DNA from 4 places in the Exiguobacterium sp. s39 genome. Region 3 is predicted to be linked to each of the others. Evidence: riboswitches for the same ligand, from Rfam matches in the RefSeq annotation. Region 3 holds a riboswitch; each other region holds the start of a gene.
The links. A riboswitch is a leader RNA that binds a small molecule or an ion and turns the genes downstream of it on or off. The one in region 3 is predicted to bind thiamine pyrophosphate.
Positions count from the first base shown of each region.

Region 1: linked by a shared signal. The riboswitch ahead of KNQ11_RS04980 (ECF transporter S component) and the one ahead of KNQ11_RS02660 (thiamine phosphate synthase) in region 3 are both predicted to bind thiamine pyrophosphate.
Region 2: linked by a shared signal. The riboswitch ahead of thiD (bifunctional hydroxymethylpyrimidine kinase/phosphomethylpyrimidine kinase) and the one ahead of KNQ11_RS02660 (thiamine phosphate synthase) in region 3 are both predicted to bind thiamine pyrophosphate.
Region 4: linked by a shared signal. The riboswitch ahead of tenA (thiaminase II) and the one ahead of KNQ11_RS02660 (thiamine phosphate synthase) in region 3 are both predicted to bind thiamine pyrophosphate.

Region 1 is NZ_JACSNA010000001.1:940,371-943,712, reverse strand. It holds gene KNQ11_RS04985 (ABC transporter ATP-binding protein) at 1-1,165, opposite strand, end outside; gene KNQ11_RS04980 (ECF transporter S component) at 1,162-1,734, opposite strand; TPP riboswitch at 1,834-1,933, opposite strand; gene KNQ11_RS04975 (50S ribosomal protein L25/general stress protein Ctc) at 2,029-2,706, opposite strand; gene KNQ11_RS04970 (GNAT family N-acetyltransferase) at 2,997-3,342, opposite strand, start outside.
Region 2 is NZ_JACSNA010000004.1:101,461-104,802, forward strand. It holds gene KNQ11_RS14975 (murein hydrolase activator EnvC family protein) at 1-334, shown strand, start outside; gene KNQ11_RS14980 (murein hydrolase activator EnvC family protein) at 538-1,815, shown strand; TPP riboswitch at 1,879-1,989, shown strand; gene thiD (bifunctional hydroxymethylpyrimidine kinase/phosphomethylpyrimidine kinase) at 2,105-2,908, shown strand; gene thiM (hydroxyethylthiazole kinase) at 2,889-3,342, shown strand, end outside.
Region 3 is NZ_JACSNA010000001.1:519,507-522,848, reverse strand. It holds gene thiS (sulfur carrier protein ThiS) at 1-59, opposite strand, end outside; gene KNQ11_RS02665 (FAD-dependent oxidoreductase) at 56-1,000, opposite strand; gene KNQ11_RS02660 (thiamine phosphate synthase) at 997-1,590, opposite strand; TPP riboswitch at 1,673-1,775, opposite strand; gene nagZ (beta-N-acetylhexosaminidase) at 1,832-3,052, opposite strand; gene KNQ11_RS02650 (OsmC family protein) at 3,049-3,342, opposite strand, start outside.
Region 4 is NZ_JACSNA010000001.1:278,624-281,965, forward strand. It holds gene abc-f (ribosomal protection-like ABC-F family protein) at 1-183, opposite strand, end outside; gene KNQ11_RS01430 (DUF1002 domain-containing protein) at 460-1,341, opposite strand; TPP riboswitch at 1,535-1,641, shown strand; gene tenA (thiaminase II) at 1,715-2,410, shown strand; gene KNQ11_RS01440 (hypothetical protein) at 2,462-2,758, shown strand; gene KNQ11_RS01445 (glycoside hydrolase family 3 protein) at 2,789-3,342, opposite strand, start outside.

The DNA.
Region 1 (3,342 bases), 420 kb from region 3:
GCGCAAGCGGTGACTGCTGTTTGACAGATGCGAGTTCCAGTCGTTCGAGCAACGCTGTGCGCTCATCACTCGTCGCTGCCCGGTGACTCCAGTCGATTTCCGCTTCGACTGTCAGTTTGAGAAACTGCAGATCCGGTTGTTGAAAGACATAGCCAACGTGCTCATAAAAGCGTCGCCGGGAGTAACGCTGAGCCGGACGTTCTTGGAACCGATATGTTCCTTGATGCGAGAGCAACCGACCGAGTGTTGCAAGCAACGTACTTTTCCCGGATCCGTTTGCCCCGAGCAGCATCACCCATTCTCCCGTCTTCAGGGAAAATGTCGCATCGGTCAGCGGATAAGGTGCTTTCGTCGATAATGCAGCGACGTGTAACAAGGGAGTGCCTGCTGTAGCGACTGAGGGAAGCACGTGAAGTCGCGCCGCTTGTGGTCCATCTATGGGTAACGTCTCTAACGTATACGGATACAAAGATGGAACAGCGACCCCTTTCGATTGAAGATGTTCATAAGCTTGCGGAAACAAATCCTGTGGATGTGCCGTTGCAGTCACCGATCCGTCCTCAAGTAAGACGATCTGATCGATATATGGCAAACAGACATCGAGTTGGTGTTCAATCAAGACGATCGTTAAATCGTGTTCTTTCTGAATCCGAAAGATCAACGCCATCAGCTCGTGTTGCCCGATCGGGTCAATCTGAGCCGTTGGTTCATCGAGTAATAAGATCGTCGGCTCAAGTGCCAGGACCGCAGCGAGCGCGAGGCGTTGTTTCATCCCCCCGGATAGACTCGCGATTGGTGTCGAGAAGGGGAGAGGGAGACCAACGAGTGCGAGTAAGCGTTCAATTCGTTCCTCCATCTCTTCGCGTGGAATCGACCGGTTTTCTAAGCTAAAAGCGATTTCGCGTCCGATCGTTTCCATGCAGAACTGTTCTTCTGGGTTTTGGAATAGCACTCCGACCGAACCGGACCGGGTAACGGTTCCCGTCTGTTCGACTTCAATCGTCTCTGGTGTCAGTCCGGCTAGGGCATGAAGCAGTGTCGTCTTGCCACTCCCGCTTCGTCCGAGCAGAAGGGTCGTTCCGTGTTCGATCGTCAGCGATACATGATCGAGCACCGACTTCATCTGACCGGGGTAGCGGATGCTGAGATCGTCGACAGTAATCATGCGACTTCCCGTTTCGCACGTCCGGCCGCAAACCCGTTCAAGACACCGGTCGCAACAAGGCGACGGACGAGAATCGCTGCAAGCAAGCCGCCCAGTAATGCGCCACTAATCAATTGTAAGCCAGTTGTCGCAAGCAACGTCGTCGTCGTGTAGTAACCGAATCCGTTCGCGATCAGACTATAGACAATGCTACCAATCGCGGCTCCAACACCCGATAACATCAATGTCCAGGTGTCATAACGGCGATAACGCGTCATCGCAAAGACGAGTTCCGCACCAAGCCCTTGGCATACCCCGATGAGAAGAGCCGATAAACCAAAGTGACTACCCGTGAACAGCTCGACGGCTGCCGCGACGATTTCCGCGATGAGAGCGGCACCTGGTTTTTGAATGATTGCTGCGACGAGCGGGCTCGCGATGATCCAGATCCCAAACATCCAGTTGGCACCGACAGGTCCGAAGATCGCAGACATCGGTAACCAGAGTGTTGACCAACCGAGATAGATGACCCCGCAAGCGACGGCGAGCATCATCATGACCATGATTTCTTTCATTTTCCAGTTTTGCATTAGGTACGTCCTCCTTAGAATGGGGGAGACGCCAAAAAGACCGCCCTCCGTAAAAAAGAGAGCGGTCCTCAGAAAAACTGCGCGCAGCAGGAGTCATTGGATGTGATCGCTCCACTTTCCTACGCTAGTATGAACTAGATCAGGTTCGAAGGGTCCGAAGTGAATCGTCTCAGCCAAATGGGCTCCCCTAGTGGATATGGTAATAGGTGATACGCTGTTCACTTTAGGCAATCTTCTGTCTATTGTCAAGACACAAAAAAACGATACGCCACGAAGGGCGTATCGTCAAACGACTTATTTGTTGTCTTCGTTCTCTTCTTTTGCTTCTTCTGAAGACTCTTCCGTAGCTTCCGCTTCGTTGTCTTCACCAGCTTCCGCTTGTGCCTCAGCTTCTGCTTCTTCGATTTCCTCAAGCTCTTGTTCAAGCGTTGATTCGACGACAGCTGCGACTTGAATGTCGCCTTCTGTGACGATACGGAAATCTTTTTGTTCTGGAAGATCAGCAACAGAAATCGAATCGCCGATTTCGAGGTTCGTGACGTCGACTTCGACGTTCTCTGGTAATTTATCTGGTGTAGCTGCGACTGTTACTTTAAAGAGTGTCTGTGACAGGAATCCACCGACTTTAGCGCCAGCTGCTTCGCCGACGAGTACGACATCTGCTTCAACTTCTGTCTCTTCATCCATTTTAACGGCGATGAATTCAACGTGATCGACAGTTGGTGTGAAGACATCCATATCACGACGGTTGATCAAGACGTTAATATTTTTACCGTCGAGTTTCAGTGAAATCAAGACGTTCTCACCGTTTTCTCGAACGATTTTAAGCAATTCTTTTTCTTCAAATGCGATTGGTGTACTTTCCACTTTGTAACCATACACGACACCAAGAGCTTTTCCTTCATGACGTAATTGTTTACGGAGTGAGCGTGGACGTACCTCGCGTTTTTCGGCTGTTAATTTAACTGACATGTTCATTTCCCCCTTGAATTTGGTATAGCCCTCAAAAGGTAATGAATGTAGGAGCAGGACAAGTCCTGAACAATTTAAATATGCTAAGACAATCGGTTTCAGACTCTTTTGAATCTGACGCTTTCGTGACTTTGCATTTCTCTCCCAGGTCATTACGCTGATATTGAGAAACATGTGTGAGTAAGTCACCGGTTTGATGCGGTGCTAGTGAGTTTATACCCCTATGTTTTAAATCCTTAAACCTCTAATTTTTATTTTTTAAAGTCGAAAGACCTCCAAACCGCTTGAAATCAAGGGTTAAGAGGTCTTTCATTTTTTTCATTTTTTATGGTGATGCGTTGGTTTTCACGGACTAATACACGGATGAGACGTTCGATGTGCCGCATCGTCGTCTGTCCCATCGTTGAGATTTGGAGCCATTGATTATGGACGAGATAGTCGCTTTCATACTGGACGTGATAGCCCTGAATCCGAAGAGCGTCTCCTAAAGCGGTTGCCGACGGATGAACGATCGTCAGAATTCCCGGCGCTTGCGCTTCTTGAGTCGCAAGCAGGTTGAAACCAGTAGCGCGAACGGCTTGTTCGAGATAGGTCATCTTGATGGCTGCTTGATCGAGATCAAGGGCATCGAGCGCT
Region 2 (3,342 bases), on a different contig from region 3:
CCATAACGGAATTGACTTTGGTGGTCCAGTCGGTACGCCGATCGTGGCAGCTGCAACAGGTACAGTCATTACAGCATCAGGTGGCGGACCTTACGGAAATCATGTCATGATCGCTCACCAATTGAACGGGAAGACATATACGACAGTATATGCTCACATGAGTTCACTCAATGCCCGTGCTGGTCAACGTGTCAGCCAAGGTCAACAAATTGGCGCGTTAGGTAGTACAGGAAATTCAACAGGACCACACCTCCACTTCGAAATTCACGTTGGTGGATACAGCTATAGTGCAACTGGTCCAGCTAACTCAGTCAATCCATTGTCGATGCTTTAATCGTAAAGAATCGTTGCGTATGCAACGGTTCTTTTTTTTGTCATTTTCAAAAAACAAATCGTATATTACAAAAAACCGTTTTCATTTGAAATGTAAATGAAATTTTTTTGAAACGATTACGGTGCTATAATCTATTTCAGATATGAGAGAAACTTGAATACTATAATAAAATATGAAAAAAACATAAGTGAGGAAAACGATATATGCTAAAAAAACTAATTTCTACCATTGTTTTAGGAGCATTACTTATAACAGGAACACAACCGATCGCAGCAGCGACCATTAAAGAAAAAAAAGCTGAAAATGCCGCTGAACAACGTAAACTTGAAAAAGCGATCAAAAAACAAGAAGCTAAAATCTCAAAAGAGCAACGTCAAATCAATCAAATTGACGCAGCAATCAACGAAAAGATTTTCCAAGTCTCTGAAAAAAATAAACAAATCGAACAGTTGAACGTTCGAATCGATGAGTTAAAGGCAGACATCGTCCGTTACGAAGAAATGTTACAGAAACAGGAAGAACTACTCGGTGATCGTTTGCGTGTTTTCCAAGAGAACGATGGAAATTCGATTAAATGGGAAGAAGTCATTTTTGGATCGAAGGATTTAGGTGATTTATTCAGCCGTGTCATGGCGGGGAAAAAAATCGCTGAGCAAGACGATAAAATGATTTCGGATTACATCGCAACGCAACAAAAATTAGGAGAAGCAAAACAAGCGCTCGTTGAGAAAAAAGCGGAGCAAATGCAAGAAAAGAAAGTATTGCTTGAACAAAAGAAAGCGTTAAAGCTTCAAATGAAAGAACGTAGTGCCACGCTGAAGAAATTACGAAAAGGGAAGACGAAGTTCACGACAGAACTGTTAGACGCAAAAGAACTTCAAGCGACTCTCGAAGCGCAAGAACGTGCAATTGCGGCAGCGAAGGCAGCTGCTAAAGCAGCGGCTGAAAAAGCAGCAGCGGAGAAAGCGGCAGCCGAAAAAGCCGCTAAAGCGAATGCTCAAGCAGCAAAACAAGCAGGTAAGAGTTCAGAATCAACTGATTCTGTTGCCCCGCCGGTTGTTTCGAGTGGAGGGAAATTCGTTCGACCGTCTTCTGGTGGAGTGTCACAAGGATTCGGACCAGCAAGCGGCGCGAACGGTTATACGTTCCACAACGGTGTTGATTTCAGTGGTTCGGTCGGATCTCCAATCGTCGCTGCAGCAGCTGGAACGGTCATTACAGCATCAGGTGGTGGACCTTACGGCAATCATGTCATGATTTCTCACTTCCTCGATGGACAAGTGTACACGACTGTCTACGCACATATGAGTTCATTATCGGTTCGTGCAGGACAAACGGTCTCTCAAGGTCAGCAAGTCGGGACACTTGGTAGTACAGGGAATTCAACAGGACCACACTTACATTTCGAACTACATGTCGGAGGCTATCAATACAGTGCCTCTTCTCCTCTAAATGCAGTCAATCCATTAGCATATCTGTAATCAAAACGGGCTTCGGCTCGTTTTTTTTTCTTCTCTATGCTACAGTAAAGGCGAAACGAATACTTGAGCAACTAGGGGAGCTGGAGGAATCCGGCTGAGAGGAAAACCAATCTGTTTTCGACCCTATTACCTGAACTGGATAATACCAGCGTAGGAAAGTTGAGCCGAACGGATACCGGAATGCGTATATAACGCTTTCGTATAGCGTCGACTGCTTTTTTACAGCGGTCGACGCTTTTTTTGTCGGTCACGACTCCCTTACATTGCTCGATGGGAAGGTGAAAAGAACATGAAACATGTACTGACGATTGCAGGATCCGACTCCGGTGGTGGAGCTGGGATTCAAGCAGATTTAAAAACCTTTTCGGCTTTAGGGGTTTATGGAATGAGCGTCCTGACAGCCGTCACGGCGCAAAATACGTTGGGTGTTCAAGCGGTGGAAGAGTTATCCCCAGAAATCGTAGATGCCCAGTTAACGTCGATTTTTTCAGACATTCGTGTCGATGCGATCAAAATCGGGATGGTCTCGAATGCGCAGACGATTCGAGTCATTGCTAGACATCTCCGCAAACAGACAGTTCCTATCATATTAGATCCCGTCATGGTCGCTAAAGGTGGTCATGCCCTGTTGCGGACGGAAGCTGAACAAGCATTGATTTCAGAACTTCTGCCGCTTGCGACACTCGTTACACCGAATTTACCGGAAGCGGAGCGGTTAACAGGACAATCAGTGACCAATCTAGAGGAAATGCAACTGGCGATGCATCAATTGGCTACACAGACAGGGGCAGTATTACTAAAAGGTGGACATCTCTCAGGAGCTGCAACGGATTTATTGTTTGATGGGGAAGTGGAACACCGTTTCACATCGGAACGGTTAGACAATCAACATACTCATGGAACTGGTTGTACCTTATCTGCAGCGATTGCAGCACGGATGGCGCTTGGAGAAGATTTACAAGATAGTGTACGACAGGCGAAAAACTATGTCACGGAGGCAATTCGTCATGGATTTGCTCTCGGACAAGGTATTGGACCGACACATCATTTTCACTCACTTTGGAGGGATACACATGTTTACGACCATTCTTGAACACAAACCACTCATTCACCATCTGACGAACACGGTTACGATCAACGACTGCGCAAACGTCACACTCGCTGTTGGAGCATCACCCGTCATGGCGGAAGACATTCGTGAAGTAGAAGAGATGGTTAGACTCGCACAAGCTCTTGTCTTAAACATTGGTACGATCGATGCAGACATGCAAGCAGCTCAACGACTCGCAGCACGTGAAGCGGGACGTTTGAATGTCCCGATCGTTCTTGATCCAGTTGGAGCAGGGGCAACGACATTACGTACTGCCTTTTCTAAAGAACTCATTGATCTCGGGTGTACGGTCATTAAAGGAAATGCTTCTGAAATCAAGACGTTACTTGGGGAAGATGGGCGAACTAAGGGAGTCGATGCTGCGGGAGATACAATGATGGATCGAGAAAGCATTCGTGCATTCGCTCGCAAACACA
Region 3 (3,342 bases):
TCCTCGATCGTTTCAATCTGATCGATCGTGTGGTCATTGCCGTTAATCGTAATGTTCATCGGACTTCCTCCTTCTGAATCAACCGTAATGTATTTACCAAGACTTCCGCTGTCGCCGGTGCGAGTAATATGCCATGCCGATGATGCCCCGTCGCTAGGAAGATCCGACGGGATGAATCGGCGACTCCGATATATGGCAAGCCGGACGCCGTTTGTGGTCGTACACCGGACCAGACTTCTTCGATGACCGCGTCACGAATCGGTGGATACAGTCGTTCTGCTGCTTGAAGCAATGACGTGACCCCTGCGACACTGACACCGACTGTCTCGTCGTGCGGCAGTTCGGTCGCACCGATCAAAATCCGACCGTCTGCTTTCGGCACAAGGTAGACGGCGTCGTCAAACAGGATCGAGCGTAACGGCTGACCCGCGAGACGGACGGCGAGACATTCCCCTTTGACCCCATATGTCGCGATCGAAATGCCGGCTGTATCGAGCAAGGCTTGCGAACCCCGTCCGGCAGCGACCGTCACTGTTTGTCCGGTCCAGATTCCCGCATTCGATTCGATCCTGATGAAGTCATCGTTCTCTTCGATGCGTGTGACCTCTACCTGTTCTTCAATTGATATGCCACGTGCGTGTAAGGCATACATCAATGCAGTCGTCAGTCGTCGTGGATCGATTTGACCGACAGCTGGAAACAGATGCTCGCGCCCTTTACGCTTTAACAAAAACGGTTGTTCCCGGTATCCACAATCGATGCCTGTTTCTCGCTCGAGACGACGTGCAAGCAACGGATACAGACGACGACTTCGCGCGGCAAGTGCATGCAATTCCTCTCTGAGCTCGATGTCCGTCGCAAGCATCCCGGCAGCCGCGCGACTCGTTCCTTGTCCACCTGCTCCGCGTTCTAAGACGACGACGGATTCATTCTGACAGGCGAGACCGTAAGCAAGCGTCAAACCGATGACTCCACTGCCGATGATGATGTGATTCGTCATACCCGTACCCCCTGATAATGCTTGACGGCGGCGAGCGGATCCGATTGACCGAGAATACCCGATAAGACGGCGATTCCGGTTACACCGGTCGCTACGATTTCAGGCATGCGTTCTGGTGTAATCCCGCCAATTGCAATGACTGGTTTCGTCGTGAAGGTGACGACTTGCTTCAAGGCGTCAATCCCTCGTGGTGGCACGTCCGGCTTCGACGCTGTCGGATAAATATGACCGTACAGCAGGCGGTCGGCTCCTTCCGCTTCTGCTGCCAGTGCCTCTGCTAGCGAATGGACTGATTTCCCGATGACGAGATTCGGAAAATGACGTCGCACATCGCGGACACGTAAGGAACGGCGCGTCAGCTGCACACCGATGCCGGCGACATGGGCGACATCGACCCGATCATGAACCGTTACCTGATCAGGCGAATAACCATGCGCAAGGAGCGCTTCAATTAGATCAAGTAATTCTGCCGCCGACAAGTTCGGTTCACGTAGATGTAGCTGATCCGTATAAGGTTGAAGCGATTGAAAGGTCTTTATTTCGTCAAGCGGATTAATGGATCCCGTCGAAATCAGATGTAGACGCATCATGTTCTTCCTTTCCATACGAAAAAGGACCACTCCCGATGTTGAAGGGAGTGGTCCGAAAATGCGCTGAAGCGCTAAGGATATCTAAGGTTTCGAGCCACTTCCCTCCGCTAGTACGAACTAGATCAGGTTCAAAGGGTCCGGATACTTCCGTCTCAGTCTGCTGGGAGACTCCCCTAGTGTCTTTTCGTGTTTAATTGGCTTGCCCCATTAGTCTAGCATGAGTCGCTTTGCTTCGCTAGTCCTAGTTGAGCGCTTCCACTTGCTGAATCAGTTCCGATTTCGTTGGTCGCTGTTGCTCTTGGCTGTCGGCATACGTCTGCTTCAGCTTCAGGATGCGCATTACTTTGGCATCGAGCATCTCCGGCGTCAGCGTTTTGTCTTTGACGGCTTGCATCACTTCAGCATGGACCTTTGTGTAAGCACCTGCCTCTGAAAACATCGCCATATCAGCTCCATTGACGAGCGACTGACGTGCCGCTTCTGCGAGACCATATTGTTTCGTGATCGCCCCCATGACGAGATCATCCGTGATGATGACACCGTTGAATCCGAGTTGTTGACGCAAGAGGTCAGTCAAGATCGGCTTTGAGAGCGAGGACGGATTCATATCGTCATACGCGGGATAGAGAATATGGGCGACCATCACCATCTCGGCGCCCTCTTGAATCGCTTCTTGGAACGGTAACAGCTCCGTCCGCTTCAATTCTTCCTTTGATGCCGTCACTTTCGGTAGCCCGACATGGGAATCGACACTCGTATTGCCGTGACCGGGAAAATGTTTGACGACCGGAATCGTTCCCGTCTCCTGCATCCCGTGCATCAGGGCCGTACCAAGCGTCGCGACGGTATTCGGATCAGCACTTAACGCACGGTCGCCGATGATCGGATTGTTCGGATTACTGTTGACGTCAAGGACCGGCGCGAAGTCCATGTTGAAGCCATAAAAACGTGACAAATGTCCGAGCGTACGTCCGACGTCTTCCATTTTCACTTCATCTGCTCCTTGCGCCATCCGTTGACTCGTCGGTAGACGTAATCGTTGATCCGGTACCCGGCTGACGCGTCCGCCTTCTTCATCAATCCCGACGAACGCATACGGTTTTTGGTTCGTCTCTTGAATCGCACGCGTGAACGTCAAGAGTTGCTCTTCCGACGTGATGTTTCCGCCGAGCAGTAAGACCCCACCAATCGCATGCGTCTTTAACAGTTTCCGGTCAGCTGCTGAAAGTTCCGTGCCGGCGACTCCGATGTAGAGCAGTTGATCGATCTTTTCTGACGTCGACATCGCTTCAAGTTGCTGCTTTAATCGTGCTTGTTGTCGTTCTTCTTTCGTCGGCTCAGGCTTCGGTTTCTTTTCTTCTGTCGGATGCTTCGTTTCCGGTTGTGATGGTTTCGTTGGTTCCGTCGTCTCCTGTGCACACCCTGCAAGCAACAGACAACCGATCAGTACGGTTTTCTTCACAAAGGATCCTCGCTTCGCACACCATTAATCGAATAATAGACGGAAATCTCAGCGTTCAGGGATTGCGAGACCGAACAATATTTATCCTTTGATAAAGAGATGGCACGACGGACCTTATCTTCCGGGAGATCACCTTCAAGCCGGTAATGAATCGAGATCGACGTAAAACGCCGCGGATGATCCTCTGCCCGTTCTCCTTCGATATCCATTTCGAAATAGGTGATCGTCAAGCGCATCTTCTCTAAAATCGAGACGATATCAATTCCAGTACAGCCGGCAACGGCATGTAG
Region 4 (3,342 bases), 240 kb from region 3:
ATAGATGACACCACCGTCCGGTTGCTCAAGGCGAGCGAGCAAGCGGAGTAATGTCGTCTTGCCACTCCCGTTTCGTCCAATTAGACCGACACGGTCGTGTTCGTTTAAGAAGAGGGAAACATCCGTTAAGATCGTTTCGCCTCCGAATTGTTTGGTTAGGTGTTGAATGTCGCAAATCATCATAATCAATTGATCCTTTCGCGCGCATCAAAAAAAGGAGAGCGCAAATAGCACTCTCCATCACGTGTGAAAGATGCGCTTTGCTGTATTTTTCAATCATGAAGTTCTAAAAAAGGGCAGACGGGTGCCTTAGAACGCCATTCCATGAAAAATCGCGCGCAACAGATACAATTGTTCCATCAACCAGTGTTTGCACGCGGCAAAGTCCATCTTTTCACACCACCTTTCGTTTCAGATATCTCTAGTTTACTATTTTTTTGTCAGTTACGGAAGTCTGAATTATTTGAACACGCCAGCGATTGAACTGAAGAAGTCACTGAGTCCATCGAATAATTTAGCGAAGAAACCTTTCGTTTCTTCTGATGTTGCGAACGCGTGGATGTCTTGCCCCGCATTTTTCAAACCACTCTCGATTTGTCCCCAGTTGATGTTCGCTTGCTCCATTTGATTGAATAGATTCGTCAACCGGTCCATTTGTGCGTCAGACAACTGGATATTGTTGTTTTGAATGACTTGGACGATCAGGTTTTCGATCTCGACTTTGGTTTCCGGTTTTTGATTGGCGATCTCAGCCTTGATCTCATTCATTAAGTCAGCGACTTTATCCGTGCCGACCGTTTTTCCGACGTCTGATGTGACCGATAATTCTTGCTGTGCTAAATCCTTGCGTTCGTCACTTAACTTAATTCCAGTCTCAGCGGAAGTTTGATCGTACGCTTTCATGATTCCTGTCAGTGCCGATGTCCCGGTCACCTTGTAGGGAGAAGTGATCGTGATATCGGCATCTTTGACACCCGCTGTGACGAGAGCGTTGAGATACATATCCTTTGTCACCCATGTGATGTTCTCCGTCGAGACGGAAAGTCCATCACCTTTTTCCGTCAGTTCGATCTTAGCCGACGAATACATGTTGCCACCTTTTTGCGACTGTGGAATGTTTTTCCCGAGATATTTTTCTTCGTCAGCAGAAGTGGCGATGATCGGTGTGATGCCTTCCGGTGCATTGAGACGGGAAAGCACCCATGCTTTATCCTTTGCGCCGAGCGACTCCCCGAGTGTGACGATCGTCTTATCGACGACTTGTTCGGCAGATGCGGCTGTCGGGAGTAATAGAGCAGAAGCGATAACGGCTGACGCCATGATTTTTGTTGGTGTATGCATAATGAAATCCTCCAATTGTAAGTAACAGAATGAATTATAGTATCAGGTACTAAAGTTAGTGTACGAGAACGAAAGAAGTTCGGAATCGGTCTGTAGATGGAGACGGCATCCGTCTTCTGACACTCCATAGTATAGCGAAAAGAGGACAACTTGACTTCCATTTTCAGCATGCTATAGTGGATGGGAATCGAATAATGACCACTAGGGGAGTCGGTAGACCGACTGAGACGAACGAAGACGTTCGGACCCTTTGAACCTGATTAAGTTCGTACTTACGGAGGGAAGTGGCGTCAAGTCTTGTTCTTCTTGCGCCATGCCCGTGTGTTTCGGGGTGGTGTTTTTTCGTTTCATACTAAACGAGGAGGATGAGATCATGACATTCACACAAGAAATCAAACAAGCGGCACAAGCGTATTGGGATAGTAGTTTTACGCACCCATTTGTACAAGGAATCGGGGAGGGGACGTTACCGCTCTCGAAATTTCGGCATTACGTCATGCAGGATGCCTATTACTTAAAACACTTTGCGAAGATTCAAGCGAAGGCAGCGTCAAAAGCAGACGACTTCGCGACGATCGCGACACTTGCCGAGCATGCTACTTCGACTTACGAGGCAGAGTTGAGCTTACATCAATCATTTTTTGAGCCGCTCGGTATTACGGAAGCAGATCTTGAAGCATTTGAACCGGCACCGACAGCATATGCGTATGTCTCCCACATGCATCATGCGAGTGAAGGAACGCTCGGTGAGACGATTGCTGCCATCTTGCCATGTTACTGGTTGTATTATGAAGTCGGACAGCAATTACTGACGTGTACTCCGGAAGAAAAAATCTATCAGCAATGGATCGACACGTACAGCTCGGAATGGTTTGAAAAGGTCGTCTTTGAACAGATTGCACGGCTTGATGCGCTGGCGGAACAAGCGAGCCCGATGGAACGCGAGCGGATGAAACGTCATTTCGTGACAAGTTGTTACTATGAGTTACTCTTCTGGCACATGGGGTGGACGGAAGAGACGTTCACGTCGGTCTACGAAAAGATTCCAGCACGCCCGGTATCTTCTTAAACCAGTAGATGGTAGAATTAGGAATACCATCTGGTGAAAGTAGGGATTGGAATGGAAATCGTAGTCATCGCACTCGTGATCCTCGCGGCATATGCTATGCAACGAATGCTTGGTAAAGTCAAAGTAAGATTTGTAGGACTTATCATCCCAACGTTGATTGTGTTATCCGGTATATCCGCATCGACTCGAAACTTCAAGGTAGCGTATAGCATGGGAAGCTATATTTCTGCTGTTCTTGTCATCGTCGTCTATGCACTGCTGACTTATTGGTTATACCGCGTCTACCATCGTGCGAAAGAAGAAACTGAATATCCGTATCAATCATTAAAAGACCGAGGCATCCTTTAAGGAGCTTCGGTCTTTTGGTGTATCACGTCATCATTTTTTCCAGTTTTTAAAGCCGTCACCGAATTCGAGATGCAGTTGATCGGTAAAGACACCGTTCTGAAAGACCGGCACATCAACCGGTAAAGTGCCTTGCGGTTTGAACGTTCCGAAGATCGCTCGGATACCTGCAGGCAGGTTCGGTCCCGCTGATTTTAGATTGCCTGCTTCGGAGTCTGGACCGTTTGGATCGCCTTTGAAGCCATAGACGAGGACGTGTGCCGGTGCGTCCGGTTGAACGGCGACATCGTATGGGTTACGGAGACTGAGCAGGACGGATGGTGTATCCGTTTGTTTCGCATAGCGGAAGATCGAAGCCGGAATCGCTTGTTCTGGTGCAGTAGGTAGTAGTTTAGCACTCGTGTTGACGTTGGAACCGACGATGATGTAATCTGCTGCATCGAGTTGCGCCCGTAATGTCGGGTTTTGGTCGAGCGGTAGCGTAGTAGCCGAGTAATTCGCTGTCATCACGTGCCAGTTCCGATTCTTCGGTAGGGAAGCGATCGTTTTTTTCATGCTGTCCGTTTGATCCGCCGCAGGAGCGATCA